Regions from separate parts of the Halomonas sp. ISL-56 genome, predicted to be linked through region 2. Evidence: predicted binding sites of a transcription regulator. Region 2 holds the regulator's gene; each other region holds the start of a gene.

Region 1 (10,818 bases), on a different contig from region 2:
ATCAGCCACATGCATGGCGCATTGGCGCGCTTATCTGGGGATGAGTTTGCCTTGCTAGTCGCCGTCGCTGATCCCGTTGATATCGGCGTGCTTGTCGAGCAGCTACGTTCAGCAGTGAAGCAGCCGCTGCATTTACAGCGCCGCGTCTTTCATCTCGATGTCAGCATCGGTTTTGCCCATTACCCACAGGATGTCGCGGAGGCTGGCGAACTATTTAATGCCGCTAGTATCGCCCTTCATCATGCCAAACGGCGTGAAAACTGTACCTCTCCTTACACTCAACTTATGCGCCAGGCGTTGCACCGACGCCAACGCATGAGCGAACGGCTCAGCGCCGCTATCGCTGAGCATAAGTTAGCACTCAACTTTCAGCCCCAGGTGAACCTTATCAATGGTCGGTTGACCGGCGCAGAAGTCTTATGCCGCTGGTACGACGACGAGTGGGGGTGGGTAAGCCCCGGCGAGTTTATTCCCTTGGCCGAAGAGCGCGGCTTGATCCGTGCCCTGGGGGACTGGGTGTTGGAAGAGTCCGCCAAGCAGTTAATCACTTGGCGTAACCAACCTGGGGGAGGGTTGCCAGGCAGGTTATCGATCAATATTTCCGCCCAACAGTTTGCTGACCCAGAGCTCACCTGCCACATTGCGCACCTCACCGCCGGTGTTTTTCCGAGCGCGATCGCTCTGGAACTCACCGAAAGCGATTTTATGCGCGACCCCGACCAAGCCGTCGAGATTACCCACACCATGCGCAAAGCAGGATACTCGCTCTCCATTGATGATTTTGGTACGGGCTACTCCTCACTCTCCTACTTGCGGCGCTTCGCTGCCGACGCGCTGAAAATTGATATCTCTTTTGTCCGCGAAATGCTCGAAAACAAAAATGACCGCACCATCGTGGAGACCATCATCGCCATGGCGCAGGCGTTAGAAATGAAGACCGTGGCAGAAGGGGTCGAAACCCAGGAGCAAGCTCGTTTGCTTGCCGAAATGGGCTGCAATGAAGCGCAAGGCTACTGGTTCGGCCGCCCATTACCGGCGGATGAGTTTGCGGCGCGGTGGCTAGCACCTTAAGTCCTTATCATCGTCATCGTCCTGTCATCACCTTTGGCATACCCTACGCGCCGCCAACCCGCGATGAAAGGAGTGTCCCATGCGCCTGGCCCTGTTTGATCTTGACGATACCCTTCTGGATGGAGACTGCAGCGACCGCTGGAATTTATGGATGATAGAGCAAGGTTGGATCAGCGATGCCGACGCCTTTATGGCGCGGGCGGCGCAAATGCACCAGGCCTATCACGCGGGTAAGTTAAAGCTGGAAGAGTACTTAGCCATGACCCTGGCGCCGCTGCGTGGGCGCCGGGTAAAAGATGTACAGAAAGAGGTCGAGCGCTTTGTCGCCACCCATCTGCAGCCGCGTATTTTTGATCAGGCCTGGGCCTGCCTGGAAGCGCATCGCCAGGCAGGCGATACGCTGGTGCTGATTTCTGCTTCGTCGCGTCACCTGGTCGAGCCAATTGCGATCACTCTGGGCATTGAGCACGTGCTGGCGGTGGAGCTCAGCGTGGAGCATGGCATTAATGAAGACCCGCGCTATACCGGTGGCAGCGAGGGTATTTTTTCCTATCGCGGCGGCAAGGTGCTGCGTCTGAAACAGTGGCTGGCCGAGCAGCAGATCACCCCCAGCCACACCACCTTCTACTCAGACTCCCGCAATGATTTACCGTTACTGCAATATGTCGATTGCCCCGTGGCAGTTAACCCAGACCCGGTACTGGCCGAGGTGGCTAGCGTTGAAGGGTGGCGGCGCTTAGACTGGCGGACGCCCTCAAGCGCTTCGTCGCCTAATGCTTTGCCAGGAAAATCGGTGCATGTCTGACGCCTACTATTTGCAGTTAACCGAACAGCTACGCACCTTGATCGACCAAAATGCCGCCCTGTGGGAAGGCAAGCTCCCCGCCGAGCGAGTATTGGCCGAGCGTTTTGCCACCACCCGCGTCACCCTGCGCCAAGCGCTTTCTCAGTTGGAGGGGGAGGGCCTGATCCACCGCAGCAACCGGCGCGGCTGGTTTATCTCTCCCGCCCGGTTAGTCTACGACCCCACCCGTGACGCGGGCTTTAACGACTATGTGCGCGCCCAGGGACGACAGCCTCGCACCGCTGTTTTGAAGCTGGAAGCCCGCGTTCACCCGCCTGCCGCTCGTGCGCTGGGCCTGCCGGATGACCAGCTGTTTCAGCATATTCGCCGCCGCCGCTACGTGGATGACCGCGCGGTGCTGGTGGAATCGCTGTGGGTGGTGCCCGAGCGCGCGCCCGAGTTGCTGGATATCTACGCCGGGCAGTCTCTGTGGGGACTGTTGCGCGAGCGCTGGGGGCACTATTTGGCTAACCGCTCTATTCGCATGGTGTCGGAAGCGCTGTCGCCTTTGGATGCCGAAGAGCTATCCGTCGCGCCGGGCACTGCCGGTTTAAATATTAATCGTGCCATTTTTGACGACCAGCAGCGCCCCATTGAGTATGACGAAGAGCACTGGCTGCACGATTCCCTTTGCATCAGTGTGGAGCTTTCGGGGCAGCGCTAGCAGCGATTGCTTCAAGGCGATCATCATCGCTTAAAAAAACGGTCAAACAAGCGTCATCGCGGTGTCATTTAACCACGGCAAACTTCTGGTCTATACCAATCAGCCGGGAGACCACCATCATGATCACGCGCCGTTTATTCCCCTCTACTTTATTAGCAGGCACCGCTGCCGTTGCGCTTGCCTCAACTGTGCTTGCTGCCAATGCCCAGGCCACTGAACTAACCGTGTATACCGCCGTTGAGTCGGACGACCTGCAAAAATACGCCGAGCGCTTTAACGCGGCTCACCCGGATATCGAGATTAACTGGGTGCGCGACTCCACCGGGGTGATTACCGCCCGCTTGCTGGCCGAAAAAGGCAACCCCCAGGCCGATGTGATTTGGGGCCTGGCCGCCACCAGCCTGCTGGTGCTGGAAGACGAGGGCATGCTGGAGCGCTACGCCCCCGCAGGTGTTGAAAATCTTGATCCGAAATTTGTCGATGCGGCCTATCGTGATGGTGAAGACCCGGCTTGGGTGGGTATGGACGCCTGGGTCGCGGCAATCTGCTACAACACCATTGAGGGCGAGCGCCAGGGCGTACCGATGCCGACTTCCTGGGAAGACCTGACTAAGCCTGAATTTGAAGGCCATGTGATTATGCCTAACCCCAACTCGTCGGGCACTGGTTACCTGGATGTGGCCAGTTGGCTGCAGCTTTGGGGCGAAGAGCAGGGCTGGGACTATATGGATCGCCTGCATAACAATATCGCCCGCTATACCCATTCGGGTTCCGCGCCCTGCAGCCTGGCGGCTACCGGTGAAACTGTGGTGGGCGTGTCATTTGCGTTCCGTGGTGCCCGCTTGAAGTCACAGGGAGCGCCTATTGAGGTCGTGTTCCCTGAAGAAGGCCTGGGTTGGGATATGGAAGCTTCCGCGATGGTAGCCGGTACCGACAAGCAAGAAGCAGCGCAAACGCTGCTGGATTGGTCGATCTCACGGGAAGCCAACGAGCTGTATAACGAAGGCTATGCGGTGGTGGCCTACCCCGGCGTGGCCCAGCCCATCGACAACTACCCTGTAGACATCACCGAGCGCATGATCGATGCCGACTTCAAGTGGGCGGCCGTAAACCGCGAGCGCGTACTGGCCGAGTGGCAGCGTCGCTACGACGGTAAAACCGAACAATAAACGGCGGATTCGCGATCAGATGCCCCGGCCCATGCGCCGGGGCTTGGAGATGTTATGCACACCACCATGACGTCGCTGCTGGCGGCCGACTCGCCAGCGGTGATGACCCCCACAGCGCCCCATTTGCGCATTGAAGCGGTGACCAAGTGTTTTGGTACTTTTACCGCGCTGGACAACATTTCTCTGGCCATTAACGAAGGTGAGTTTGTCTGCTTTTTGGGCCCCTCCGGCTGCGGCAAAACCACCCTGCTGCGTACCATTGCAGGGCTAACCCAGCAAACGTCGGGCACGCTGATTCAGCGTGACAAGGATATTTCCCGGCTGCCCACCCAAGCGCGGGATTTCGGCATTGTGTTCCAGTCTTACGCGCTGTTTCCCAATCTGACGGTGTTTAACAATATCGCCTATGGGCTGCGCAACCGTCGAGATGACCGAGCGCGTATCGACAAGCGGGTCGCCGAGCTGCTCGCCCTGGTGAACTTAACCGGCAGCGAAGACAAGTATCCGGCGGCGCTGTCTGGTGGTCAGCAGCAACGTGTTGCGCTGGCGCGGGCGCTGGCCACCGAGCCAGGCTTGTTACTACTGGATGAACCCCTCTCGGCGCTGGATGCCCGGGTGCGTGGCCATCTGCGCAGCCAGATTAAAGCCCTTCAGGCACGCCTGGGGGTGACCACCATTATGGTCACCCACGACCAGGAAGAGGCGCTGACCATGGCCGACCGCATTGTGGTGATGAACCACGGCGTGATTGAGCAGGTGGGCACCCCGGCCGAGATCTACCACCAGCCTGCCAGCGCCTTTGTGGCCTCGTTTATTGGCAGCATGAATTTCCTTGAGGTCAGCGTGCAGAGCAGCGACCAGGCGTGGCTGGGTACCACGCCTTGCGCCTGCCTGCCGCACACCTTAGACGTGGGCCAAGCCGCCCAGTTGGCCATTCGCCCGGAGGCCGTAGCGCTTAGCTGTGCAGCGGGAGCGCTGAACGGTGAGGTGGTCGGCATTGAGTTTTTGGGCCCCTTTCAGCGGGTTACCCTGCGCCTAACGAAAGCCGGTCAAACGCTTATCGCCGATGTGCCCAGCCGGGATAGTCGTGACCTCGACCTGTTTGTGGGGCAGATGCTATCGATTCACCTACCCGCGGAGGCCGCCCGCCTGTACCCCGCAGGGAGTAGCCAGCAATGATGGCTAAGACCTTTACAATGTCGGCGACCAAGCCGTCGCTAGAGTCGCTGATCCGTTTGTTAGCGTTACTCGCTGGCGTCGCCCTGCTGGTGGTGGGCCTGCTGTTTCCGCTGGTGGCCATGCTGGTTAAAAGCCTGCAAGACCGCGCCGGCGACTTTATAGGCCTGGCCAACTTTGTTGAGTATTTTCAAACCCCCGCGCTGGTCAATTCGATTGTTAACTCGTTGCGGGTGGCGCTGATGACCACCGTAGTGGTGGTCGGCTTGGCGTTTGTATGCGCCTACGGGATTACCCGCACCTGCATGCCGGGCAAGCGGCTGTTTCGTATGCTTGCGATTCTGCCCATCCTGGCGCCGTCGCTGCTGCCCGCGATCAGCTTGGTTTACCTGTTCGGCAACCAGGGGTTTCTGCGCGACGTGCTGGCAGACCACTCGATTTATGGGCCGATTGGCATCGTAATGGGCATGAGCTTCTGGATATTTCCCCACGCGCTGATGTTGCTGACCACCGCGCTAACCAACAGCGATGCGCGGCTCTACGAAGCGGCCGAAGCGCTGGGCACCCCCAAATGGCGTACGTTTTTGACTATTACATTGCCCGGTGTGCGCTACGGGCTGATTTCCTGCCTGTTTGTGGTATTTACCCTGGCGATCACCGACTTTGGCGTGCCAAAAATCATCGGTGGTCAGTTCAGCGTGCTGGCCACCGACGTCTACCGCCAGGTCGTCGGCCAGCAGAACTTTCAGATGGGCGCGGTGGTCAGCGTGATTCTGCTGTTACCCGCAGTGCTCTCGTTTATCGTTGACCGCTGGATACAGCGCCGCCAGGTGGCCCAGCTTTCGGCCCGGGCGGTGCCATGGCAGCCTACCCCCAGCCCGCTGCGGGATTGGGTCTTTACGCTACTTTGCTACGCGGTGGCGGGGGCGATTGTGCTGGTGATCGGCACTGCGGTGTATGCCTCGCTGGTTCAGTTTTGGCCCTACAACTTGTCGATCACCTTTAAGCACTACACCTTCCAAGGCATGGCCGATGGTGGCTGGGGAGCGTGGTTTAACTCGCTCAAGCTCGCCTTCAGCGTGGCCGTGGTGGGTACCTTAGTGATCTTCTTCAACGCTTGGCTGATCGAAAAGAGCGAAGGCTTTCGCCCGCTGCGCCAAGGGCTGCACTTTATGGCCATGCTGCCCATGGCGGTGCCCGGCATGGTGCTGGGGCTTGCCTATATCTTCTTCTTCAATCAGGCGGGCAACCCGTTCAACTGGCTATACGGCACGCTGATGATTCTGGTGCTCAACACCTTGATTCACTTCTACACCGTGTGCCATCTCACCTCGGCCACCGCGCTAAAACAGCTCGACCCCGAGTTTGAAGCGGTGGGGGCCTCACTTAAGGTACCTTTCTGGATCACGTTCAGTCGGGTGACGCTGCCCGTGTCGCTGCCCGCGGTACTGGATATATCGGTGTATCTGTTCGTCAATGCGATGACCACGGTGTCCGCGGTGGTGTTTCTCTACAACAGCGACACGCGGCTGGCCTCGGTGGCGGTTCTCCATCTGGATGAAGCCGGTTACTTCGCCAGCGCGGCGGCCATGGCGGTGCTGATTTTCCTGACCTCGCTAGTGGTGAAGCTGCTGCATACCGCGCTTACCCATGTGTTGTTAAACAACGCCCAGCGCTGGCGCATGGCGGGCTAGACCGCCGCCGTGCTTGCGGTTAAAGTGTTTAAAAATCTGGTATAGACCAAAATGAACGATCATATTGAAGAGCCCTATCTATTAACCCCTGGGCCGCTGACGACGTCCCGTGCCACTAAAGCCGCCATGCTGTGCGACTGGGGTTCCTGGGATGACGACTTTAATCAGGTGACTGCCGACATTCGCACCCAGTTACTTGCCATGGCCGAGGCGCCAAGCGACGAGTACGCCTGTGTGCCCATGCAGGGCAGTGGCACCTTTGCCGTTGAGAGTGCGCTGGCCTGCGCTACGGATCCCAGCGGCAAAGTGCTGGTGCTGATGAACGGTGCCTACGGTAAGCGCGCGGCGCAGTTGCTCCACATGATGGGCCGCCGTTATGCGACGCTGGATAAAGGCGACTATCTGCCGCCACAGGTCGATGAAGTCGCAGCACTGCTGGAGCAAGACCCAGAGATTACCTCGGTGTTTCTGGTGCACTGCGAAACCAGCTCGGGTATTTTGAACCCGTTAGACGCCATTGCTGACGTGGTGCACGTCCATGGTAAAACGCTCATTGTGGATGCCATGAGCTCTTTTGGCGGCATCCCCATCAGCCTCGCGAAAACACCCATTGACGTGCTGGTTTCTTCTGCCAATAAGTGCATCGAAGGTGTGCCGGGTTTTGGCTTTGTGATTATTCGCCAGGCGCTGCTTGAAGCAGGTAGGGGGCGCGCTCACTCGTTGAGTCTGGATCTGCACGCCCAATGGGAATATATGGAGCGCACCGGCCAGTGGCGCTTTACCCCGCCCACGCACACCGTGGTGGCCTTTCAGGCGGCGCTTGCCCAGCATCGGGAGGAAGGCGGTGTGCCGGGGCGCTGCGCGCGCTATACCCGCAATCGTGATGCGTTGGTAAAAGGCATGCGGGCGCTGGGCTTCAGCACCCTGCTGGAAGACGAATGGCTATCGCCGATCATCACCACTTTCTTAAGCCCGACCGACCCAGCGTTTGAGTTTCACAGCTTCTACGCGGCGCTAAAGGCGCGCGGGTTTTTGATCTACCCCGGCAAGTTGACCGAAGTGGAGAGTTTTCGCATCGGCTGCATGGGTCAGTTAGGTATCACGGTGATTGCCCAGTTGCTAAACGCCATTCAAGACGCGCTTAACGAAATGGGCGTCTACCTCTTTGCTGACCTATCTTCACCATCAGGGAGCGCCTAATGCAGTATCACTCTCCTCAATGCTTACAAGCGGTTATCTGTGATTGGGCCGGTACGTTGGTCGACTTTGGCTCCTTTGCGCCCACCCAGATCTTTGTCGAAGCGTTTGCTGAACTGGGCGTGGCGATTAGCTTGGAAGAAGCCCGCGGCCCCATGGGAATGGGTAAGTGGGATCATATTCGCACCCTGTGTAACCAACCGGCCATCGCAGAGCGTTTTGCCCAGGCGGTGGGCCATGCACCTTCGGATGCCGATGTAACGGCGCTTTATGAGCGTTTTATGCCGCTGCAAATTGCCAAAATTGCCGACCATTCGGCGGTTATTCCCGGTGCGCTTGATACCTTAGCCACGTTGCGCGCTCAGGAACTGAAGATCGGCTCTTGTTCCGGCTATCCAGCGGTGGTGATGGAAAAAGTCGTCGCTCTGGCGGCGGATAATGGCCTGCACGTCGATCATGTGGTGGCCACCGATGAAGTACCCAATGGTCGACCGCACCCTGCCCAGGCGCTGGCCAATGTGATTGCGTTAGGTGTCAGCGATGTGGCGTCATGTGTAAAAGTCGACGACACCACGCCGGGCATTCTTGAAGGGCGCAGCGCCGGTATGTGGACAGTCGCACTTACCTGTTCAGGCAATGCGCTAGGGCTAACGTTTGATCAGTATCAAGCGCTGAGTGATTTAGAGCGCCAAGCTGCCCATTCGCGGGTAGCCGCTCAGTTTGCCGCCTCACAACCACACTACTGTATTGAGACCATCGCCGAGCTGCCCGGCGTGGTCGATGCCATTAATACCCGCCTTCAACAGGGAGAGCACCCTTGAGTCCAGCCGCGCTTACATTAGTGCTGGTGTCGGTATGCATGCACGCCGGATGGAATGTACTGGGTAAACGCAATGCGCCTTCGCTGGGGGCATTTTCCCTGGCCTACGGCGCCGGTGGGGCAGTGCTTATGCCCTTGCTATGGCTGGGGCCATCGCTGAGTGCGTTGCCAACGGCCTTCTGGGGCTGGTTGGCGCTTTCGGGATTATGCCAAATGCTCTATATGGGCGGCTTGGCCTGGGCCTATTCTCGCGGTGACGTCAGCGTGCTTTACCCCATTGCCCGTGCGCTGCCAGTGGTGCTGGTGCCACTGGTATCCATTGCGCTCTTGGGCAGCCGGGTGCTGGATCGCTGGGATGGCCTCGGCATGGTGCTGGTGGTGGCAGGTGCGCTTTGCCTACCGCTTAGCCACCCTCAGGCGCGTAGGTTTTCTACCTATCTAACGCCTGCCATGGGATTTGCGCTGCTGGCCGCTGTCGGTACGGTCGGTTACTCGCTGATCGATAAGCAGGCGCTGGGACTGATGCAGAGGGCAGGGCATAGCGGGTTAACCGCCGGGGCGGTGTTTATGGTGCTGCAAGCGCTGATGACACTCACCTGGGCGATACCCCTGCTGGCGCTGCTACCCGCAGAGCGCCGTCGCCTGCCCGCGCTTCGCCAACAGGGGCTTACCATGCTGGTTGTTACCGGGCTGATGATGACTTGCACCTACGGTCTGGTATTAATCGCCATGGCGCTCACCGACGAGGTGAGTTATGTGGTGGCGCTGCGCCAGCTGTCAATTCCTGTGGGGGTATTGATGGGCGTGCTATGGCTCAAGGAGCCAGCCTCCAGGGCAAAGGCCATTGGCACCCTGGTGATGTTGGCGGGGCTGGTGTTGGTGGCGCTTTAGGCCATGGCGCTGGCGGTGCTTGTTGGCACCACTCAGCGTAAGGCAATCTAGCTGGCAGTTAAATCTGCCAGCTTTGCGACAGGCCCTTCAATACTATTGGGCATCCTCCATCGATCCCGCTTGGGGGCTGCTAGTTGGCTGATAGGCATTGGAATATAAAATGGTTAAGATAATAGCCGAAAATACGTATATAAATGTGTCTACTAATGGGGTTATCAAAATAAATGTTATCAGGCTAAAGGTTTGACCCCCAATCGTGCTTGAAACGAGTTCAAAGCAATATTCAAACATAAATAGCAAGCCGATTAGCAAGGAAAGTGAAAAGAAAAGTGACCATTGGCAGCGTTTAGTCATGCTGAATGATTCTCTCATCGATATTTTTTTATCAAGCGCCACGCCTACAAATACAAGCGATAATCTTAGTGTGAAAAATAAAGTGGCCAAGAAAAAGGTTAGAGGGATAAGGCCCATAAAAACACTATACGTAATAAGGGTTAAAGAGGCTCCAGTAAACATGCCAGGGACTATCCATAACGCTAAAAAACCAATGCAATACAAAAGGTACTTTGTTTCACGCCTGTTAAATCTAAGCTTAAAAGCTTCTGGCCGTTCGTTGAGCAATATGATCCGCGTTGTGTTTATTGAGATAATTGACAGAATAGCCATGTCAATAACAAATAAAACTATATGTAAGAGAGAGAAGGCACTGCCATGTGTAAACTCAGTATAGGCGGATTCATAGCGTGCTAGTTGAAGTAAGACATATAGAATGAAAGGAAAAACAATGCCTTTTAATATAGCGCTACGATATTGGTTCATAATGTACAGCGAACCGAGAGTGAATTTTTCAAACATACAACTTCCTTAGTGTTTAAAGTTATGTCCATAAGATAAGCCAAAGAATTAAGACTACACTAATGATAAAGATGGTCAAGAGTGATCCTGTCACTCGAACATCACTGCCTCACAGAGTGCGAGAGTTATTTAGGCTAAAAAGCCGTATTGTTATGGTTGGGCAGCCTATGATAAGGGACACCTTTCGCCAAGAAAGCATGAGTGCTTTGTCTTACAGTATTTCAAAAAGCTAGCATTGATACTCCTGCTATTGCTTAATAAATTAGAGAAAGCTAAAGTTATCAATTAATCTGTCCTGTCCACCCCAGCCATAAGATCACAAACATATAGATAATACACAAGCAAAAAACAACGTTTAGAGCCATTCCTGCGAGTGCTGTTTTTCCTCCTAGTTTTAAGTGCTTCTGGTGCCAAAAAAAATTATCACTCTAGCCGCA
Region 2 (10,818 bases):
TTTTACTGTCCAAGTTTTTGGGGTCAGTTCAAAAGCGGGGTTTTTTGCGAGTTACGTTTACATTAGCAGTTACACTTATTCTGTTATTTACCAGTCGGTGCTATCGCCTTCATCCCGGGTCAAATCTTCGGGGCGGATATTGTCACTGCGGTGCTTCCTTTCCCCAATATCAGAAGAGCTGCTTGATGGCGAAAAATCTAAACTATCGCTTTCATCGCGGTTCAATTGATGAGCAGAAGCATTATCTGCATTCGACGTTGTATGCGACGTAGGTTTATCGATCACATTCTGACCAGCGGAACGATCTTTGTTCAATTCAATTGATGAGTTCGCCATTGCCAGCGGGCTCGCGATTAGACCAAAAGCGATAGCTACGATAGCGCCTTTTTTGCCCATTTCTTTCAATAACATGACGTTCTCCTCATTATTGCTGTATACCGTTCAATGGTAATAAGAACGGCTATTGCTCTCTTAATTAAGCATACCATATGCCAAAAACCATTATTAAATAAAAAATACAATAAAATCAAATTCTTATAGATAAAATATTGTGCGCCAAAAAAACTGACACAGGTTTATTTTGTCCAAAAAAATTGTGCAATAATTACACATGAGCGATTATATCTATACAAAAAGTGGCTAAGGACATCCACACGAGCAGACTGAGGCAACGCGATAAAGAAAAGGATTCAATAACGCCATTCCAAAACAGTCGGTGAAAACCGTACTTGAAAACAATACTTGAAACGAAGAAGAGGATAGCGAAGAGAGCGCTGAGCACCCAAAAAATCAGACCCCGCATCAGCAGGGTCTAAGGACACAATACGTTGACAATGACTAGCGCCAGCTTCCTCTCCTTTTGCGGGATTCCAACCTTGGAATTTAACCCTGACCAGCGCTCTGATTGTCGTGTGATTCATTCCATGAATCGATGCGCATCCCTATCGATGTGACACGCTTTTGCGTTTTTAGCTCACACCCTAATCGTAATGTATTTCTTCAGAATTGCAAACTTTTGTTACCAAACGTTTCCATCACCTTCATCGTGCGTTAAGTCTTTTGCGGTGTATTCTGCCTGAGCACTAGTGCGATGAGACTCTGCCTTAATGACATTAGGGCGATCGCCTTCGTCGTACATCAAATCAGATGGGCTAAAATCCGCTTGGCCGGATGTGTGATGAGACTGCGCCTGGATGGGCTCGTCATCAACCGTGAAGTCTTGATTAGCATCGATGGAGATATGGGCAAAAGCTAGCGGGCTTGCCAGCAAACCAAATGAAAGACCTACCACGGCTGCTTTTTTAACAAATGCGTTAAACATACTATTTACTCCTGGTGACTGTTTGAGACCGCTGAAGTGAAGTGAGAGGAGCACTGTGGCAAGCATCTCACTGCGTTTAGCTTCACTACCCCGATATTGCACACGCTGTGCCAATATCACCAATAAAATAATAAATCCATTAAAATCAAATGCTTAATATATATATGTTGTGCGCAATAATACGCCACTAAAAACAAAAGCACGCTAATTACATGTGCAGTAATGACACATGCGCAAAATAGTCTGTGTCTTTATGACACACTTAGTAAAGCAATCCAGGCACTACCCCAGGCACAATTGCGAATGGTCGCTATGGCGAAATTGAAAGGAAAATGAAAAAAACACTAGAAGGGAGTGGCAGCAAAGGCGAGCGAGGAGCAAAAAAAAGCAGACGACAAAAAATTAGGCCTCGCAATGCGAGGCCCGATATCAGAATTGATGATAGGTAATGACTAACGCTAGCTTCCACTCCTTGTGCGGGACTCCAACCTTGGAATTTACCCTGACTAACGTTTTGATTTCCTAATGATTCGTCCTTGAATCCGAAAGGCATCCTTGCCTGTATAACATCCTGTTAATCGCTTTTTCATCCTATGAAAAAGCATTCAGTGATATCTAAAAAACATCAATAATTAGCTACCGCTATTTTCTTCAACCAGTTCATCTGCATCATACTCAGCGTCATCTGAGTGACTGCTTGATTGAGGTTCCATGTCGCTGACACCATCGCCTTCGTCATGGGTTAAATCATTAGTCATATCTGTATCGCTACCGTTTGAGCTACCGGTTCCTTGGGGATCCATTGGCTGCTCGTCAGCCGTGATACCTTGGTTGTCATCAATCGCGGTGTTTTCATCTGTTTGTGCAAAGGCTAATGGGCTTGCCATCAGGCCAAAAGAAACACCTAAAATGCCAGCTTTCTTGAGAAAATCCTTGGACATCATATTCCACCTCTGATCGCTGTTTGTTACCGCTGGGTTAAGAAAGAAAGGCTAACAAGTAGCCAGCAATTCCTGCGGTCATCTTTCTTAACTAGTATGCTGCAGCAGTCATGCCAAAAAACCGAAATGTGAAATTTAAATCATATAAATCAATATTTTATTTAAAATTAAACATTGCATAACGGCCAATTATGAGCCATTACCCACGCTTTTTCCTGTGTAAAAATGGCACATGAGTAAGTTTCACCAGCCTTACATGTCAATATTGAACACTTCTACAAATATTGTGCAGGGCGCCTTGCTGGATTAAACCAACCGCGAGGGGGGGAAGGTACAGCGGAACAGTGCGCCTTTGCCGGGAAGGGACTCTATATGTAGTTGCGCATCGTGGCGTAACAGCACGTGCTTAACGATCGCCAAGCCTAAACCTGTGCCACCGGTCGCCGTGCTGCGCCCTTTATCTACACGATAAAAGCGTTCGGTTAAGCGGGGAATATGCACGGGATCAATCCCTTCGCCATTGTCTTCAACATCTATATAGCCACCGCCATTGGCGCTAGCTTTCCAGCGTAGTGTGATTTGGCTGCCTGCAGGCGTGTAACGAACCGCATTAAAGGCAAGATTTGAAACAGCACTACGAATTTCCTGTTCGCTACCTAACAACCGCGCATCACTCTCAAGCGCCACGGTGATGGTATGCCGCTGATGCGAGAGAGCAAGCGCGTCCTCGCAAACGCTGTTCAGTAAAGGCCCAAGTAGCAGCGGGTGATGATCTTTACCGCCCTGATCAATCTCTAGGCGCGAGAGCAGCAATAAATCATTGACCAAATTCTGCATCCGCTGGGTTTGTTCCTGCATTTGCTGAATACTACGGCCTAAACGCGGCGGCAGTTGATCGGCAATGTCGCTGTAGGTTTCCAGATAGCCTGAAAGAACGGTCAGAGGGGTACGTAGCTCGTGGGAGACGTTGGCAACAAAGTCGCGCCGCATCTGCTCAAGGCGATGCAAACGGGTAATATCCCTGGCCATGACCAAGCGCTCGTCGTCACCGTACAGGGTAATTTGATACTGCAGTATTCGCCGTTCATCAATCGGTGAGGTTAGCGTTAACGGCTCACTGTAATTACGCGCATTAAAGTAACTGATAAAGCTTGGTTCGCGAAGCAGGTTGGTAATGTGCTGGCCACGGTCATGGGCGGTTTGCAGCCCCAGCATGGCGGTGGCGGCGCTGTTCCACCACTCCAGGTCACCGTGACGGTCAAGCATGACCACGCTGTCGCGCATCGCTTCAGACGACTCTTGAATACGCGCCAAGGTAGCGCGCAGGCGGCTTTGGGTAATTCGCTGACTTTTTTGATAGCGGTACAAACGATCAAATAGCTCGCCCCACATTCCGCGGGCAGCAGGAGGCTCATCGTGAGGGTGAAAAGTGAGCCACTTATAGAGCTCGCGCAGCTGTCGTAAATGGTAAAACAGACATACCGCAAGCCCTGCCGAAAGTCCTAGCCCAGCCGAGCCCAATAGCCAACCTAAGCAAGTACCCAGCGTGGCCAGCCACGCTATTCGCCACAGCTCACGACTCCATAAACGCACATTTACACCCGTGCAGAGAAACGGTAACCGGTACCCCGAACCGTTTGAATCAGGTTTTGATGCACGTCGCCCAGCGCTTTGCGCAAGCGGCGAATATGCACATCGACCGTGCGTTCTTCGACGTAGACGTTGCCGCCCCACACTTGGTCAAGCAGTTGGCTGCGCGTGTAAGCGCGCTCTTGATGGGTCATAAAAAACTGCAGCAAACGGTACTCGGTAGGCCCCATTTCCAGCGCTTTACCGTGAGCGCTTACCCGATGGCTTACCGGATCAAGTAGCAGGCCGTTAATCTCTATCGGGTCTTCAACGCCACGCGGCGTGGCACGACGCAGCACCGCTTTTAGCCGTGCCACCAATTCCCGGGGCGAAAAAGGCTTGGTGATATAGTCATCGGCACCGGCTTCAAGCCCTTGAATCTTATTATCCTCTTCGCCTTTGGCGGTGAGCATAATAATGGGAATCTCAGCGGTAGTTTCTTCACGCTTTAAGCGTCTAGCCAGCTCAATCCCGCTAGTGCCGGGCATCATCCAGTCCAGTAGCAGTAGGTCGGGTTGGTGGTCGACCACCATGGCATGAGCATCCTGGGCGTTATCCGCTTCGAGCACGCGATAGTCAGCCATTTCCAGCGCTACCGCGATCATCTCGCGAATCGACGCTTCATCATCGACAATCAGAACGGTCTTGGCGGTCATACCAGAGCCTCACGGTGTTCAAAGAATAGCTCAAAGAGAACTAGCGCAAAGCAAGCTAGCTCAAAGAAAAACAGCTCAATGACGATAACACCATGGCTTGATGACAATTATATGACATTCAAAAAAATTAGCCCGCCGCAGGCCACCAACTTAGCGCGATACCGGCAAAAATCAGTAGCCCCGACCAGTGATTATTGAGAAACGCCTGAAAGCAGGCATCTCGCTCCTGATAGCGAATTAAGCGCTGCTGATGCAGGAAAGTCGCCGCCATTGCCGCAAGCCCTAACCAGAAGAATCCACCTAAACCGACCCGCCAACCTACCCATGCCAACAACCCCAGGGTGGCTAGCTGGAGTAGGCCGATAATCAAACGATCGGCATTTCCAAACAGCACCGCCGTCGATTTAATGCCAATTTTTAAATCATCGTCGCGATCGACCATGGCGTACTGGGTATCGTAGGCCACTGTCCACAGCACGTTGGCGCAGAATAGTAGCCATGCTTCCAGTGGCACGTAGCCAAGCACCCCACCAAAGGCCATCGGAATCGCCCAGGAAAACGCCGCCCCCAGCACTACCTGAGGAAAATGGGTATAGCGCTTCATAAACGGATAAATAATTGCCAGCAGCACCCCGCCTAGCGAGAGCAGCACCGTAAACCAGTTGGTCAGTAATACCAGAATAAACGCCGCGGCCACCAGGGCGATAAACAGCAACTGGGCTTCGGTTTCGCTGATCCGGCCCGTAGCTAATGGACGGTTTTTGGTACGTTTTACATGGCCGTCAAAGTGACGATCAGCATAATCGTTGACCACGCAGCCCGCGGCACGCATCACGTAAACACCTGCCACAAAAATCAGCAGCACATTTCGCCCGGGTACACCTTCCGCAGCGACCCAAAGAGCCCACAGCGTCGGCCACATCAACAGCCATGTGCCTATCGGCCGATTCAAACGCATCAGCTGTAAGAAATCTGCCACGCGAGCCCACCCCTTCGGCCGCAACAATGAACGATCCATGCTTACCTCACCAAGAATAAGATGCAGGCGCTAGCCTAGCGCGAAGGCAGGCCAAGATCATCAGCCATCGCACCCAAAAAATACTCTTGAACTAATAACGACAGACCGCCGTGCTGACAGCCGTGATAAAACACAGAGCGACGGCCCCAGGTAGCATCTCCCTGAATACCGCTCACGCTAGCAAAAGTGGGCGCTTGCCTCGTCGCTTCTAATGGCCCGCGGATTACGCCTGGCTGACGAAATAACCAACTGCCTAGGGAGCGTTCGCCCAGACGCTCCAAGCGCTGACCCTTTAGCTGCGTGAGCGGGGCGACCGAGCGTGCCACCACCCAGGGGGTCTCATCCAAGCACAGCGCCACTTCGCGCAGCCAGGCGTATCGCTTAGCACCAATGCCCAGCGCCTTAGCCTCATCCTGCCGCGGCCAACCGACCCCCTGGCGTAGCAGCCGTACGCGAAACGGCTTGTCTCCACCCGCAGCGATTAAGCGGGCGGTCAACGAGTCGGTGGAGGCAACCCACTGCCACCAGGTAGGGCTCATCGCTGGGCGTGCCGCATCAATGGGGCGCCAGCGCGAAAATAGCGGAATTTGCCGAAAAGCAGCAGGCGTCACCGAGTTCTCCAGGGCAATAAACGAGGCGGCTAGTGTAACATGGGGTACTAACAGGCTTTTGTTTCAGCGACCTTTTTAACGACTCTGTCTTAACAACTTTGTTTTAACGACTCTGTTTTAACAACCACATTTCAACAGCTATGTCTTAACAGCTATGCCTTAACAACTATGTCTTAACTACTATGTTGGTATCTGCATGCCCGCCACCCAAACACATAAAACGTCTACACACGCTGCACTGGTAATTATTGGCACCGGGATGGCAGGGGTTGGCCTTGCTCGTGCCTTGCGTCGCCTGGGCGACCAACGCTCAATCACGCTGGTCAGCGCCGACAGCGGCGATGACTACAGCAAGCCATTGCTTTCCACCGGCTTCGCCAAGGGCCTGAAGCCCAATCAATTAGCCCAGCGCAGCGCAGCGGAACTTGGCGATGAGCTCAACGCCAAGATGTTTATCCACACCCAGGTAAGCGCACTGGATGTGGATAACCAATTCGTGCTCCTCAAAGAAGGTCAGAGGATTGGCTATGACACGCTGGTATTAGCCACCGGCGCTGCGCCACGGGTGCCCTTCAACATTGCCTCCAGCGTGGCCCCTAGCTGTTTTACTATCAATGACCTAGACGACTACCGCCGCTTTCATACCGCGCTGGGTAATGGCCCTGCACGGGTAGCAATTGTTGGCGCGGGGCTGGTTGGCTGTGAATTTGCCAACGACCTTTACGCTGGCGGTCATCAAGTCAGCATTGTCGCCCCCGAGAGATCCCTGCTTCCTCGCTTGCTGCCACCGCCCCTAGGGAACGCTCTGGGCGATGCCTTTAGCGAAGCGGGTATCCATCTTCACCTTGACCGCTCACTTCATTCCATAGCGCTCAGCAGCGATGAAAACACGGTTCTGCAATTGGATAACGGCGACACCGTCGGCGCGGATCTCGTGTTGATGGCCACCGGCCTCGCGCCCCGCACAATGCTTGCCGAAGCCGCTGGTTTAAACGTGTTACCTAGCGGCATAGTGGTTGATCGTCAGTTGCAGACTTCGCATCCCAATATCTATGCCCTGGGGGATACAGCCTGCGTAGATGGCGTTAATGCCATGTACGTTCAGCCTCTGCAAGCCAGTGCTAAGGCACTGGCGGCAACCCTTTCGGGCACCCCCACGCCGGTTAGCTTTGGCGCTTGGCCGGTGGTGGTTAAAACACCGCTGCTGCCAGTGGTTGCCTACCCGCCTACGACCACACCTGAGTGCTGGCGAATTGAAGGTGAAGGCGGTGATATCAGTGCCTTGGCGGAAAATAAAGACGGACGTTTGATTGGTTTTGCGTTGACAGGCGGCTGCGTGAGAAGGAAAGTGGAGCTTTCCAGAGCAGCGCCTGCGCTGCTAGGCTGATTTTCGCCGCGTTCACGACTAGGCTAGAGAAGCTAACCTAATCGGCTACGCACCCAACAACATTCATTTGTTTGATGTTTGATTTCTATTCAAAAGGGGAGATTCCTTATGCGCAAACCTGAACTCGCTGCAGCCATCGCTGAAAGTGCCGACCTGTCCAAAGATAAAGCAGGCCAAGTGCTGAACGTCATTCTGGATGAGATCACCAACAGTTGTGCCAAGGGCGAAGATGTCGCGCTGATTGGTTTTGGCACCTTCACCGTACGTGAGCGCGCAGCGCGTACCGGTAAAAACCCGCAAACCGGCGCCCCGCTGCAAATTCCAGCCAGCAAAAACGTGGCCTTTAAGCCAGGCAAAGGACTTAAGGACGCCGTTTCCTAATGAAGCTCAAGCTGACGCTGTGGCTGCTGGGCGTACTGCTCAAACGCGCCCTGCGCCGCAAGCCGCGCTTTCGTGAGCAGTTAGAACGTATGCGCGGCCTGGACTGGGGAATTGCCACGGAAGATCTAAGCATTGCCCGTCACTACCGGATGACGCCGAAAAGTGTCAGTACTGCTAAAGGGCTGCCGGTCGACTTGGATCTTGAGCTACGCTTCCGTGATCAGGATACCGCCTTGAAAGTGCTCAAAAAGCCGACCCAGCAGGCCTTTCTCGACGGCATGATGAACGGCAGCGTGCGTTTGGTGGGGGACTCCGCCGATATGAATAAGCTGCAAAAACTACTCAAGTATTTGTAGCGCCTCACTATCGATGGACATACCTCATCAACGCTTAGTGTACTTCCGCGTTACCCTGGAGTCTGGCTCAGTGCGCCGCGCAGCGGCGCGCTTGGACATTGCTCCCTCGGCAGTTAGCAGGCAAATTGCGCTGCTGGAAGAAGCCTTGGGAGCCTCTCTGATGGAGCGTCAGCGCGATGGCATTTCGCCTACACCGGTAGGTGAAATGCTGCTTGAGTACTGCGAACGGCGCGGTGCCCTCGATGAAGGTTTTATTGCCTCGCTTGAATCCTACCAACGCCTGGAAACTGGCAGAATATCGCTCACCGTAGGCGAAGGGTTTGTCAGCGATTTAGTGGCTTCCCCGCTGCACGAATTTACCCAACTTTATGCGGGTATCCAGCTCGATATTCATATCGCCGGTACCTCGGGCATTATTGAAGCCGTGGTTGATGACCACAGCCATATCGGCTTAATGTTCCACGAAAGAACCCATCCTCAACTGCGTTTTTGGGCATCTAGCCCCCAGCCATTAATGGCCATCCTGCCACCGCAACACCCCTTGGCCAACCAGCCTGCGCCGCTCTCTCTGGAGCAACTTAGCGCTGAACCCATGGCTATGTGGGATGCTAGCCACGGAGTGCGTCAGATGGTCGATCAAGCATTTCAACAGGCGCGGATCGCCCCACGTCTGGCCATGAACACTAACTCCATGGTGGTACTGGCACAGTACGTACGCAGCGGTATGGGTATCACGCTGCTACCCGCCTTTGCCGTTGCGCATGATTTAGAGGTCGGTACGCTAGTGGCGCGGCCGGTAGATAATCCGCTCTTTCAGCGCTCCCATGCCCACATGGTCACCCGCGTGGGCCGCCAGCAGCCCAAGGCCTGCATACTATTGCTACGCCATTTGCAGCGCTGGATGCAGGCCTTCCGAGAGCCCAGTCCGGTAAGCGATCAACCAACACCGCTACCGTAACCAAACGCGACGCTGGCTTCTGGCGCGGTTTCCACCCATACGCTTTGCGGCACCGTGTATTCACGTAGGCCATCCAGGCCGCTGGAACGGCCAAAGCCGCTCTCGCCAAAGCCTCCAAACGGCGACATCACGCTAATCGCTTTATAGCTATTAATCCACACGGTACCCGCCCGCAGCTGCCCGGCAACACGGTGGGCTCGCGCTACATCCTGGCTCCACACCGCACCCGCCAAGCCAAACCGCGTCTCATTGGCAAGTTGAACGGCCTGGTTTTCATCGTCAAAGGCCATGGCGACCAGCACCGGGCCAAAGACTTCTTGCTGGGCGATCTCCATATCCGGTGTGACATCGACCAGCAAGGTAGGGGCGATAAAGTAGCCCTGGGCTTCATCTGGCAGCCCTGCCGGGCGCTTGCCACCCGTCAATAGCCGCGCACCCGCAGCGACGGCGGCGTCGATCATTCGCGTCACCTGCTCAAACTGACGGCGATTCTGCAGTGGGCCCATACGCGTTGCTTCATCGCTGGGCAGGCCCACCGCAATTTGTTCTGCTGCCCGCGCCAAACGGGTGGTGACCTGCTCAAACACCGAGCGCTCAATCAATAAGCGCGACCCTGCCACACAGCTCTGGCCTGCGGCGGCAAAAATGGCGGCTTGGGCACCCGCAACGGCCTCATCCAACTTGGCATCGGCAAACACAATATTGGCGGACTTGCCCCCCAGCTCTAACACGCTGGGCACCAACCGACGCGCCCCCGCCTCGGCAATCAGGCGACCACTTTGAGGCGAGCCGACAAATACCAGCTTGCTGATGATCGGGTGATCGGTGAGCGCCGCGCCCGTCGTTTTGCCCAGGCCGTTAACGATATTGATAAGCCCCTTCGGCAACCCGCCACTTTCAAGTAGCTTGGCAATCACCACCGATGAGAACGGCGTAAGCTCGGAGGGCTTCAATACCACCCCATTGCCCGCTGCTATCGCTGGCGCCAACTGCCAGGCGCAGGTGAACATCGGTGCGTTCCAGGGGGTAATCTGCCCCACCACGCCATAAGGCACGTGGCGCACATAGTTAAGATGCGAGGTGGGTACCGGTATCACTTCGCCATGCTGCTTATCGCACCAGCCTGCATAGTATTCGAACATCTCGCGCACTTTGCCGACTTCGGCCCGGCAGTCACGAATTGGCTTACCGGCAACGACACTTTCCAACTGCGCCAGCGACTCTTCATGGCCCTCCAGGCCACGTATTGCGGCATTCATGCGCCGTCCGCGCTCGCTGGCGGTGAGCGCCATCCATTCACGCTGACCACGCTCAGCGGCTTGGGTGGCACGATCAATCAGCGCGGCCCCCGCATCACGATAGCTCACCAGCGTTTCGCCGGTGGCCGGGTTGGTCAGGGTGATCACTTCCCCTTCTCCTGCCACTAAACCGCCATCAATCCAGTTGCTCAACAGCGTGGTGGCCGTTAATCCAAAACCTTCGAGCAGCGTGGCAAGGTGATCTTGAGCATGTTGGCTAAGTGCGTTCATGACTGCTCCTCCGCCTGGCTGGCACGCGCTA
Region 3 (10,818 bases), on a different contig from region 2:
TAAATGCATTATGTAGTTTTAAATGGTGTGTAAATATCAATAAGGTAAATAATAGTGCGTTCAAAAACTCCCCGTTCAGGCGCTGAGCCTGATAATCAGGCGGTTGAACTAGATCGAACAGACCGGCGTATTCTCAAACTGCTTCAGGACGACGCCACGCTCTCCAATGTGGCGCTGGCGGAGCAAGTGAGCCTGAGCCCTGCGGCCTGTTTGCGAAGAGTTGAAAAGCTTAAACGAGACGGGGTGATCAGCCGGGTGGTGGCGCATTTAGACCCGGAACAGCTCCAGGCGGGCATGGTGGTATTGATTGGCGTGGTGCTGGATCGCTCGACGCCGGAATCCTTCGCTGCCTTTGAAGAGGCCGCCCAGAAGGTATCCGGCTGTATGGAGTGTCATGTGGTCACCGGGGAGTTCGACTATTTTATGCTGGTGCGCACCCGGGATAGCCAAAGCTTCAACAGGCTACACGCAGAACAACTGCTCTACCTGCCCGGCGTACGCCAGATCCGCTCGTTTATGGGGCTACGTCAGGTGGTCTCGACCCATAAGGTGCTGGTTTAGTCGCTGGAAAATTCGCTTCCAACTTAGCGACCTGTTTCGGCGTTAACCCTTGCTAGCTCTAGCTACGAAGCAGGGGTTGGATTTTATTTATATCATTGATTTTAAATGAAAAAAATATAGATTAATTTTTTCTTAATTTGGACTGATTGCTTAAGAGCTTTTCTTCTTAAAGGGGTGGAGGAATGGAAGTATTTCTGATACTAAATAGACTGAGGCGACTTAGTCAAAAAAGGGGGGAGCATGTCTGATAGGGAAACCAAGATACTTATCTTATGCAAAACGTACCCAAGCCCTAGTGCCAGGTATCGAGAAACCTCATGTGTCGCAGGAATGGAAGAAGATGGCACTCTGATTCGTCTGTTTCCTGTTCCATTTCGTCTAATAACAGGGGATCAGCAATTCTCAAAATGGCAATGGATAACGGCAAAAATTGAAAAGAGTCGAGATGATCATAGACCTGAAAGCCATAAATTGAAGGTTGGCTCGATAAGGCTTGGTAATATCGTTTCACCGGATAGAAACTGGAAAAACCGTCGGCATTATCTTGAAAAGCTCAGAGTCTTTGATAGCCCTGATGATCTAGAATTGGCGCGTCAGAATGATGGTACGTCTATAGGGCTGGTTCGAGTCCAAAAAATACAGGATCTCACACTTACTGAGCATAAACATAAGGACTGGACTGACGAGGAACGATCTAAGCTCGAAAGCTCCCAGTTGTCGCTACTAGATGATGACATTGAGGAAGTGAAAATACTGGAAAAAATTCCGGTTGATTTTCACTACCACTACGAATGTTCGTTTACTACGGGTTCCGCATCTTTTAAACACAAGATAGTCGATTGGGAGATCGGCGCGCTATATAGAAAACTGATCAAATTTCATGGACTGGACGACTGGAAGCGGCCATTCAAACAAAAGTTACTGGAGGATCTGCCAGCCAAGGACTTGATGTTCCTGATGGGAACTGTGCATAGGTTCCCTGGGCAATGGCTTATTATTAGTCTGATTTATCCTCCTAAACAGCCACAGCAATCTCTTTTTTAATTGCTAGGTGCTTGACGGTCAATGCTGGGTTTAACTGTTTACTCGCTTCCGCCACAAATCGGCGATGACAGTACATCACGTCCGCTTCAAAACAGATGAGACAGGCGTTGAGCTCAACTGCTTCGGCTGCCACATCCCTGACAACGTCTGTCTGGGTGGCAATGTAGGCTCTAAAATGCTTCGTGTAGTTGGCCCAATCACCATCTTGCTTATATTGGTCTCTAATAGACTTAGGGCATCCAAGTGCTTTGATATGCTCATAATCTATGCCGGAAGACATGAGCTTCTCGGCAAAAGATGTTTTTGAGAACCCTTTTTTGCGAGAGACAGGCATTTGCCTAACGTCGATCACTTTATCGACACCAGCATTTTTCAGCCCAGTTAGGAACCTATCTATATCTAGCCCTTCATAGCCAGCGGTGAGGAGCGCCATATTTGCCTCGTTAATTTATATAGCTTTGAGTAAAGGTGTATCTTCCATACTTGAGTGCCTGACGTCCAATGAATCACATCAATGGCCCCTCGTGGCAAAAAACTAACGCGTTATGTGGGGAGTGTATGGTAGTGCTGCAATGTGCACTTACTCATTAGAAGCCGAAGGCTCTGGCCGGGTAGCCAGCCAAAGAGCAATCAGCATCAGTAGCGCCACCACCAACCAACGTTGCCAGCCGGGGCCGAGTGACCAGGCGGTGATCAGCGCACTCAACGCGATCATGCTAACGGCCGCCAGCTTGGCGCGGCGAGGGATGGCGCGCTCTTGTTCCCAGGTAACCAACAGCGGGCCGACATAGTGCCGGGAGCGAATCCAGGCCTCGAAGCGGGGCGACCCTTTGGAGGCGCAGTAAACCGCCATCAGCATAAACACGGTGGTAGGTAGCAGAGGCAGAAAAATACCCAGCACACCGATGCTAAAACTCACCCCTGCCAGCACCACCCACATGAGGCGGATCAATCTCATTGTTGCTCCTAAATTGGCACGCGGTGGCGCATCAATGGCCCGTTATGTATGGATAAGTATGGACTTATATGATGACTTTGCCATCCAGCAGGATAGACCTCGACGGCTGATAAAACCTGTTTTAAGGCGCCAGGGCAAGCAGGGGTTTGCCATGCGGGCCATCCTTTAGGTGTTGAAGCTCGGCCGAGTAAACCTTCGCAATGGTCGCGGGGTTGAGCACTTGGTTGGGTAGGCCATGGTCAATCCGCTTGCCTTGATGCAGCAGCCAGACACGGTCGGCGTAGGTGCTGGCGAGATTAAGGTCGTGGAGTACGCAGACCACCGCCATGCGGTGCTGCGCGGCCCAACCGCGCAGTTGGCGCATCAGGCGCTGCTGCTGGCCAATATCCAAGGCGCTGGTGGGCTCGTCCAGCAGTAGAATACCGCCATCCTTGGCGGTGGGAGAACACCTTGAGAGTAGCTGGCAGGCGCCTCGGGCAATCATCACCCGCTGGCGTTCGCCGCCGGAGAGCGAGAGTACGCTGCGCTTGGCGAGGTGGGTTAGATCCAGGTCATCCAGTAACGCCGCTACTAGTGATTTAGCTGGGTTACTGCCTAGACTCAACAGCTCGTCTGTTTGCCAGTCAAAGCCGGGTAACTCCTGCTGGGCGACCAACGCGCGGCGATTGGCAAGCTCGGCGATGGGCCACTCATTTAAGGATTTTCCATCTAAGCGTAGCTCGCCCTGTTCGGCAGGGCGAAACCCCGACAGCATGCTAAGTAGCGTGCTCTTGCCCGCGCCGTTGGGGCCGACAATGGCAAGCAACTCGCCGGGGCGAATTGTGCCGTCTAGTGTGGCAATAGCGGGGGTGGTGGTTAAACCCGCTTGATGGAGCGTTAGCATGCTCGGTTCCTGCGCATTAGTAGGTACAGGAAGTAAGGGCCGCCGAGCAGGCTAGTCAGCAGCCCGACGGGGATTTCCGCTGGGGCAGCGACGGTGCGGGCCAGGGTGTCAGCCACGACCAGCAGTAGCGCGCCGCCGAGCATCGAGGCGGGCAGCAGCAGTCGGTGGCCGGGGCCCAGCCAGAGTCGCAGGCAGTGGGGTACCAGCAGGCCTAGAAAGCCAATCACCCCGGTGAGTGCCACACACAGGCCTACGCCCAGTGAGGTCGCGACCACCACCCGGCGTTTTAGGCGGCTCGCATCCAGCCCCGCCGCGTGGGCGGTCGCTTCGCCTAGCTGGAGCAGGTCGAGTTCACTGGCGCTGCGCATTAACAGCCACAGGGCAACGGCAATCAGTACCAGGGCCAGCGCCGTGGTGCGCCACAGGGCATTCGTCAGCGTGCCCATGCCCCATAAACTAAGCTGGCGCAGTTGTTCATCGCTGGCGATAAAGGCTAAAACCCCACCGCCTGCCCCGGCCAGGGTATTGATTGCCAAGCCCGCTAATAGCAGCGTCATCACCGCGGCACTGCCGCCGCCCTGGCGCTTTGCTAAGCCAAACACCATCAAACAGACGCATAAGGCGCCTAGAAAGCCTGCCGCAAACTGGCCGTAGAGGCTGCCTGCGCCGCTGTCTTGAAACAGCACAATCCAAAGCGCTACAAACAGCCCCGCGCCGCTTGCAAGACCCAGCAGGGTCGGGTCGGCCAGCGGGTTACGAAACAGCCCCTGCATGGCGGCCCCGCTACCGGCGAGCATTGCCCCTACCGCCACGCCCAGCAGTAAGCGCGGTAGGCGCAGTTGCCACCACACCTGAACACTGAGCGGGTCGGCTTGGCCGCTGATAAGTTCCCAGGGGGAAATGCCCAGCGCCCCCGAGGCGGCCGCCCAAGCCAAGGCCAGCAGCAGCGCCGTGGTTAAACCGGCGAGCACGCGGCTGGTTCGGCTAAGCGGCAGTCGTAACCGGAAACGGTAGGCGTTGAGTATGGCAATCATTGGCTTACTTGTGCGGTGGTGGATACGCCCAATAGCGCTTCTACGTCCCGGCGCAAAGTGAGTAGCTGGTCGGGCGTGCGCGGGCCAAAGCCGAGCAGTGCTTGATCATCAATGGTAATCAATTGTCGATGACGTCCTGCGGGCGTTAATGCCATACCCGGCAGTTGCCATAGCGACGTTTCGCCGCCCATGGCCGCCAAGCCCCGTTCGGAGACAATTACAACGTCGGGCGCTTGCCGAGCCAGGGCCTCGGCACCCACGCTGTGGTAGCCCTGCATGGCGGCAAAGGCATTCTCCAGCCCCACCGCTTCAAGCGCCGTATGCGCCGCGGTATCGCTGCCCGCCGCCCGGGGGGTTAAGCCGCTATGCTGCATAATAAACATGGCGCGTGTGGTCGGCAGGTTAGGCAGGTTGGCCAGCCGCGCTAGCTTAGCGTTCAATGCGTCCGCTAATGTCTCTCCTTCCTCACGGCGATCGGTGAGCTGGCCAATGGCACGGACTTTGTCGCCAATGGCCGACAGGCTGGGCGGGGCGTTGATGCTCTCTATGCTGACGCCCACCGCCGCTAGCTGCTCAAACACTTCCTTGGGGCCTGCGTGCCCGGCGGCCAGCACTTGGTCAGGCTTAACCGATAGCACGCTTTCAGCGGAGAGCTGGCGCAGGTAACCCACCGAGGGCAGCTCGGCCATTGCGGGAGGATAGACCACCGTGTCATCTCGGGCGATAACGTTGATATCGGCATCCAGGGCGGCCAGGATTTCGGCAATATCGCCGCCCAGCACCACCCAGCGCTCGTTGGCCAACGCGGCCCCGGTGATCAGCCAGCCAATCAGCAGTGCTATCAGCGAGCGGCGTATAAGACGTGTTGCGCTCATGCCACCGCCTCTTGGCTGCCGAGCTCATCCAGCAGTTGTCGCCACTCGCGGCGCTCAGCGCAGCCTTCCTGGCGCTGTGCGTAAAGCTGCAGCACTAGCGAGCCTTCGGCATCGAAGGCCTCTAGGCTGGTGACGCCGCCGTCGCGGTTGGGTTTGCTGACTTGCCACACTTGGTCAATCGCGGTGTCGTCAAGGTGCAGGGTGAACTGCTCGCCAAATAGATTTAGCCAACCACGGGCGCGCTGCGGAGTGGGCAGTGTGCCGGTATGGATCTGCACGCAGCCGGGGCTAGCGACAAACAGCATCAACGGCAGCTCGCGTTGGCTGGCCTGCTGAAGCACCGTTTCCAGGGCATTCACGGGCAGCGCACGGGTATAGCGGCCTTCCATTAGCTGGTTGGCCTCAATACGCTCCAGGCGATGGCGCTGGAGGAGGGTAAAGAACTGGTGCACATCGCGCATCGCGCCCCACTCGCTGGCCAGGGTTGGCGCTTCGGGCAGGGGGCGCTTGAGACGAGGCATGCTTTGGGTAAACGCCGGCGTATCCCGCGTGCCCAGGGCCGCTAGTGCGCCCCAGGGGCGCGGCAGCGGGTTCTCCAGAGCAAAGCATTTATGCACGGCGGTGCCATGCTGGTTAAATACCTGCAGGCTCCAACGCCACTGCTCATCTTCCTCATGACTGGAAGGCATAGGATCACGAATTAAGCAGGCCCAGTGCCAATGGGTGTAGAGCAAACGTAGATCCAGGCCGCCGGGGTCAAGCAGCAGGCCTGTGTGTGGCCCGCCGCTGAGTTCAGGGTAGTCGCCGGTTTGCTCTAACACGGCCAGCCGAGAGCGGGTCAACGCCTTCACCCGCCCCAACTGGGGTAGGTAGGCGGCAAGCTCGTTGGGCGAGAGCGGCAGCGTCCATACATCTCGCCCTAACCGGGCGGCCTGGAGTTCGCCTTCGCTGATGGCTAAGCGTTCGGCAATCTCAATGGCGGGAAGGCGCGGCTGAGCGGCACGCGCCGCGTCAAGGGCTTCGAGAATGGCGATCTGTTGGGATGGAATCATGTCGCACCTCTATCGGGTTGACTGCATGGATTTACCATTGCCAGTTGAGGGTGGCGAACAGGCTGCGCCCATCGCCCAGGCTACCGTCGGGGCGGTACCACACCTTGTCGCCAAGGTTGGCGAGGCGCAGCGAGGTATCCACGGCCGGGGTGATTTGCCAGCCGAGATGAACGTCGTGCAGGCCATAGCCGGGCAGGCGTTCATCGTCGCCCTGTTTATCGAAAGACTGGGCAAAGCGCGCTTGCCAGCCCAGTCGCACATCGCTGCTGTACAGTGCTATCTCGCTACCTAGGGTCGCTTCTAGTGGTGTTTGGCTGCCCAGTGGTTCGCCAGAGTCGCGGTCTTTGCCGGAGACTTCTGACAGGCCCACAAAGCTGGTCAGTAACGGGAAGGCGCTGGGCTGCCAGGTCACCCGAGCGTCATAGCCCCACAGCTGGGCGCGCTGTACGTTCACCGCCTGGGTAGTGCCTGCCATGATGTCGACCTGGGTATCAATAAAGTCGTCTGCACGGGTGTCGAAGTAACTGGCGTGAACCTGCCAGTCGCCTTGATGCCAGACCACGCCGCTCTCCCAGGTATGGCTGGATTCAGGCGAAAGGTTGGGATTGGGAATCCAATAGTTATCCGGCGCGCAGAACGCTGGCCCGGCGCAGAAACCGGCAAAATGGCGCTCGTTGGCGTAAAGCTCGGAAAGACTGGGAGCGCGGAACGCTTCGGCGTAGCCCGAAAACAGCATCAAGGCGTCGTCGGGTCGCCAGGCAAGGCGGAAACGTGGCGATACCTGGTCGTGGACGCTATCAGCGTCGTTTTGACCACTGGCATCGTAGCGGTCATAGCGAGCGCCAAGACCCACGTCAAACTGCCCAGCGCCGCCATCGGCTAGATAGCGTCCAGCGGTAAGCGTGGTGTCGAGATAGGCTGCCTGGGTGTCGATATCGGCTTTAGGAAAGCCATTCGCTTCGCCATCTGGCCGTTGGCGTGCCTGCTCCAGTTCGGCGCCGAACACCAGCGTTTGCGAGAGCCAACCGTGATCCATGCTGTGGTAGCCGTCGCTCTGTAGCCCGACGCGCTCTAAGGTGCGGTTGGCCTGGGGTTCGTCAATCTCCTGCTGGCTAAAGCTAAGCCGCGAGGTGATCTCGGTAGAAGCACTAGGCTGCCAACGGTGGCCGAGCTGCACGTTATTACTTTCCACATCGCGATCGCGCAGCGCATCGGTGGTAGTAAGCTGCTGAGGATTTGCCGGTTGGGTGGCGCGTTCGTCGTAATGCTGCCAGCTTATAAACAGCCGCTGTTCGTCGTTGGGCTCCCAGCCGCCTTTGAGCAGTAGGCTATTGAGCGTTGCATCCTCTTCGGCTTCATCGCCCCCGGCGCGACGAATATCGCTCGATTCGCTGCGGCCGATTGAAAACAGGCCGTCCACTTGGCCGTTGGCGGTATCCCGGCGACCAAAGGCAGTCAGGCTCCCCCGCATTTCGTCGCTGGCCGTCGCCCCGCCGATGGAAAGGCGCACGCCGCTATCATCGCCGGGGGCGAGCAGGTCATCGGCATCGACGCTGGTGAAGCTGACTACCCCACCCATGGCATTGCTGCCGTAAAGGCTGGAGAGCGCACCTCGGGCGATCTGTACTTCTTGAATCAAGCCTGGGTCGAGGAAGAAGTTGCCGATATGCCCAGTGGAGATTTCCTGACGAACGCCATCCAGACGTACCAGCACGCCTTTGCTACCAAACCCGCGCATACTGAGTGTTTGACCATTGCGGCGGCCCTGCCCAGCGACATGCAGGCCGGGTTGGCGGCTAAGCACGTCTTCGACCCGGCTGGCAGTGGCCAGCACGGCGTCATCGCGATTGATGATATCGATAATCAGCGGTGCCTGGGAAAGGTCGGTAGGCGCTCGCGTGCCGGTGACCGTGACGGGGTTAAGTTCAGCGTCATTTGCTTGGGCGGCGAGCAGTGGGAACAGCGTTAACAAGAGGCCACCAAAAGCGCGTGTATGGTTCATAAGCCAGAGAATTCCAACAGGGGTAAGTGGAAGAGGTCGCTGGCTGGGTGCGATGGGCTACCTGGCTGGCTTTACTTGGTACATTTCTAAACGAATCAGAGGTTTAAAAGTTAAGGGCTTTAGGCGTTAAGAATTAACTTGCCGCTTTTAGTACGGCGCAACACGTAGCGGCGCTGTTCATGGTGAATCACCAGTTGGCCTGAGCTGCCCAGCAATTCAGTGCTATCCACTTCGCGGGGTGCAGATTCCGACGCATCCCCCCGGCGAGCGCCCTTGTCGGCTAGCTGCATGAGAGAATAACTCCTGTGTTAATGATAACTATTAGCGTTAATTTAGCAGAGTTGTCGGTATCTCTCAATAGGGTTTGGAGAGTAGAAGGAGAGGATAGCCACACGTTCTTCATCTAAACGCAGGCAGGCCGTCATCGTGCTGTCATTTAGCTTCTTTAGGGTCTCCTAACGTTCAATCGTTGACTTACAAACGATCAGGGGGAGACCACAATGAGTAAAGAGATCGAAGATCATCGCCTGTTTAACCACAGCAGCAATCAGCCGTTTGCTGAGGTATTGGCGCGCCATGTATCCCGTCGCGATGTGATGCGCGGTGGTTTGAGCATGGCGGCTGCCTCGATGCTTAGTTTTGGCGGTGCTGCTCAAGCGCTTGCTTCAAACGGGGCACAAAAAACACCTCTGACACTGGCGTTTGAAGCGGTTCACGGGTCACTCACCGATGCCGTGGTGGTGCCGGAAGGCTATGTTGCCCAGATCTTAGTGCCCTGGGGCACGCCGCTTAATCAAAGTGATTCGTGGCAATCTGACCAGCCAATGACCGCCGAGCGTCAGGCGGAAAGCGTGGGTATGCACCACGATGGCATGGATGCCTTCCCGCTGGATACCGACAGCGCCACGCGCCGTTTCATCCTGGCGCTGAACAATGAATATATCGACCAGGCGGCGCTCTGGGCGCCCCAAGGCGGCCCCACCAACGCGGATGAAGGTAAGCGCCCGGCGGAGGAGTCACGCACCGAGATCAATGCTCACGGTGTGACCCTTGTCGAGGTCGAAAAAGACGCCAACGGGCAGTGGTCGCATGTGCCGGGATCGCGCTATAACCGCCGCTTTACCAGCGCAACGGAAATGGATCTGGCTGGCCCCGTGGCGGGCAGTGACTATGTTAAAACGCGCTTTTCACCAGCGGGTACTCAAACCCGGGGCACCAACAATAACTGCGGACACGGCGTCACGCCCTGGGGTACCTACATTGCCTGCGAAGAGAACTGGCCCAACGTCTTTGTTCACACCGGCGAGCGCTTTCAGGACGACGCCCGTATCGGCATTCCCACTGAGCGTGGCCGCTACGCCTGGGAAACGTCGGCGGGTGATGCTTCCGAACAGAACGACGAGTTTGCCCGTTTTGATATCACTCCACGCGGTGCGCGCGCCGAGGATGACTACCGTAATGAAGCGCGCACCTTCGGCTACCAGGTCGAAATCGACCCTTATAGCGGTGCCCGGGCAGTTAAGCGCACGGCTCTGGGCCGTTTCCGCCATGAAGGCTGCTGGTTAGGCAAATTGGAAGCTGGCCAGCCAGTGGTCTTCTATTCCGGCCACGATGCCCGCAACGAGTACGTATATAAATACGTTTCTGATGCCGTCTGGGATCCCGCTGATGCCAACCGCCCGGGCGAGGCGTACGACCGCCTCGCCATTGGCAACAAATATATGGATAACGGCGCGCTCTATGTGGCCCGTTTTCACGCCGATGGCAGCGGTGAGTGGCTGCCGCTGACGCCTGACGTCGAGACCCAGGATGGCCGTACATTGGCAGCGGCGCTGGGCTTGGCAGAGAACGATTTAGCCGGTGTGATTATCAATACCTGCGATGCGGCAGACCTGATGGGGGCAACACCGATGGATCGGCCCGAATGGGCCGCCGTGGATACGGCCACTGGCGATGTTTATCTAACGCTGACTAACAATTCCCAGCGTAGTGAGGAGGCCGCAGCGCCGACCTTTACCAACGAAGGTGACGAGATTGATCAGTTGGGGGTTGGCTATGTCACTGCCCCGACTAACGCCGCCAACCCTCGGGAAAATAATGGCGCGGGTCACATTATTCGCTGGCGTGAAAGTCGCCTGCCGAATGCATTTCGCTGGGAAGTGTTTGTATTTGGTGCGGCGGCTGACGATGCTGATAACCTTTCGGGTCTAACCGAAATGAACCAGTTTGCCAGCCCTGATGGGCTCTGGTTTGATGAGCGCGATGATGGTCAAGGCATCCTGTGGATTCAGACCGATAACGGCTATGAAGGCATTACGGAGTACACCAACGACCAACTGCTCGCGGTGGTACCCAACGGGTTAGACGATATCCAGGGAACCGGCCCGGTCATTAACAGCAGTAACCAGC

The links. Region 2 encodes PhoB, which activates phosphate uptake and scavenging genes when phosphate is short. Its sites were predicted from a motif close to TGTCATANNNNTGTCANA; they were not measured.
Region 1: the regulator PhoB is predicted to act here: its motif matches at 2,631-2,648, upstream of J7J49_RS07590 (putative 2-aminoethylphosphonate ABC transporter substrate-binding protein).
Region 3: the regulator PhoB is predicted to act here: its motif matches at 8,829-8,846, upstream of J7J49_RS11840 (PhoX family protein).

Annotation. Positions count from the first base shown of each region.
Region 1 covers NZ_JAGGRO010000010.1:9,307-20,124, reverse strand. The annotation lists gene J7J49_RS07605 (bifunctional diguanylate cyclase/phosphodiesterase) at 1-1,071, shown strand, start outside; gene J7J49_RS07600 (HAD family hydrolase) at 1,151-1,876, shown strand; gene J7J49_RS07595 (UTRA domain-containing protein) at 1,869-2,579, shown strand; gene J7J49_RS07590 (putative 2-aminoethylphosphonate ABC transporter substrate-binding protein) at 2,699-3,748, shown strand; gene J7J49_RS07585 (putative 2-aminoethylphosphonate ABC transporter ATP-binding protein) at 3,803-4,927, shown strand; gene J7J49_RS07580 (putative 2-aminoethylphosphonate ABC transporter permease subunit) at 4,924-6,618, shown strand; gene J7J49_RS07575 (2-aminoethylphosphonate--pyruvate transaminase) at 6,670-7,818, shown strand; gene phnX (phosphonoacetaldehyde hydrolase) at 7,818-8,636, shown strand; gene J7J49_RS07565 (EamA family transporter) at 8,633-9,526, shown strand; gene J7J49_RS07560 (hypothetical protein) at 9,620-10,381, opposite strand; gene J7J49_RS07555 (hypothetical protein) at 10,776-10,818, opposite strand, start outside.
Region 2 covers NZ_JAGGRO010000026.1:7,741-18,558, reverse strand. The annotation lists gene J7J49_RS20250 (hypothetical protein) at 88-411, opposite strand; gene J7J49_RS20245 (hypothetical protein) at 1,019-1,321, opposite strand; gene J7J49_RS20240 (hypothetical protein) at 1,954-2,265, opposite strand; gene phoR (phosphate regulon sensor histidine kinase PhoR) at 2,569-3,855, opposite strand; gene phoB (phosphate regulon transcriptional regulator PhoB) at 3,858-4,547, opposite strand; gene ubiA (4-hydroxybenzoate octaprenyltransferase) at 4,675-5,565, opposite strand; gene J7J49_RS20220 (chorismate--pyruvate lyase family protein) at 5,601-6,176, opposite strand; gene J7J49_RS20215 (NAD(P)/FAD-dependent oxidoreductase) at 6,373-7,563, shown strand; gene J7J49_RS20210 (HU family DNA-binding protein) at 7,672-7,944, shown strand; gene J7J49_RS20205 (hypothetical protein) at 7,944-8,300, shown strand; gene J7J49_RS20200 (LysR family transcriptional regulator) at 8,314-9,258, shown strand; gene J7J49_RS20195 (aldehyde dehydrogenase family protein) at 9,237-10,787, opposite strand; gene J7J49_RS20190 (NAD(P)-dependent oxidoreductase) at 10,784-10,818, opposite strand, start outside.
Region 3 covers NZ_JAGGRO010000012.1:243,512-254,329, reverse strand. The annotation lists gene J7J49_RS22795 (Lrp/AsnC family transcriptional regulator) at 55-561, shown strand; gene J7J49_RS11885 (DUF8758 domain-containing protein) at 802-1,605, shown strand; gene J7J49_RS11880 (DUF488 domain-containing protein) at 1,577-2,038, opposite strand; gene J7J49_RS11875 (YbaN family protein) at 2,186-2,563, opposite strand; partial or broken gene J7J49_RS11870 (ATP-binding cassette domain-containing protein) at 2,685-3,386, opposite strand; gene J7J49_RS11865 (FecCD family ABC transporter permease) at 3,440-4,480, opposite strand; gene J7J49_RS11860 (heme/hemin ABC transporter substrate-binding protein) at 4,477-5,355, opposite strand; gene J7J49_RS11855 (ChuX/HutX family heme-like substrate-binding protein) at 5,352-6,407, opposite strand; gene J7J49_RS11850 (TonB-dependent receptor domain-containing protein) at 6,439-8,409, opposite strand; gene hemP (hemin uptake protein HemP) at 8,529-8,699, opposite strand; gene J7J49_RS11840 (PhoX family protein) at 8,910-10,818, shown strand, end outside.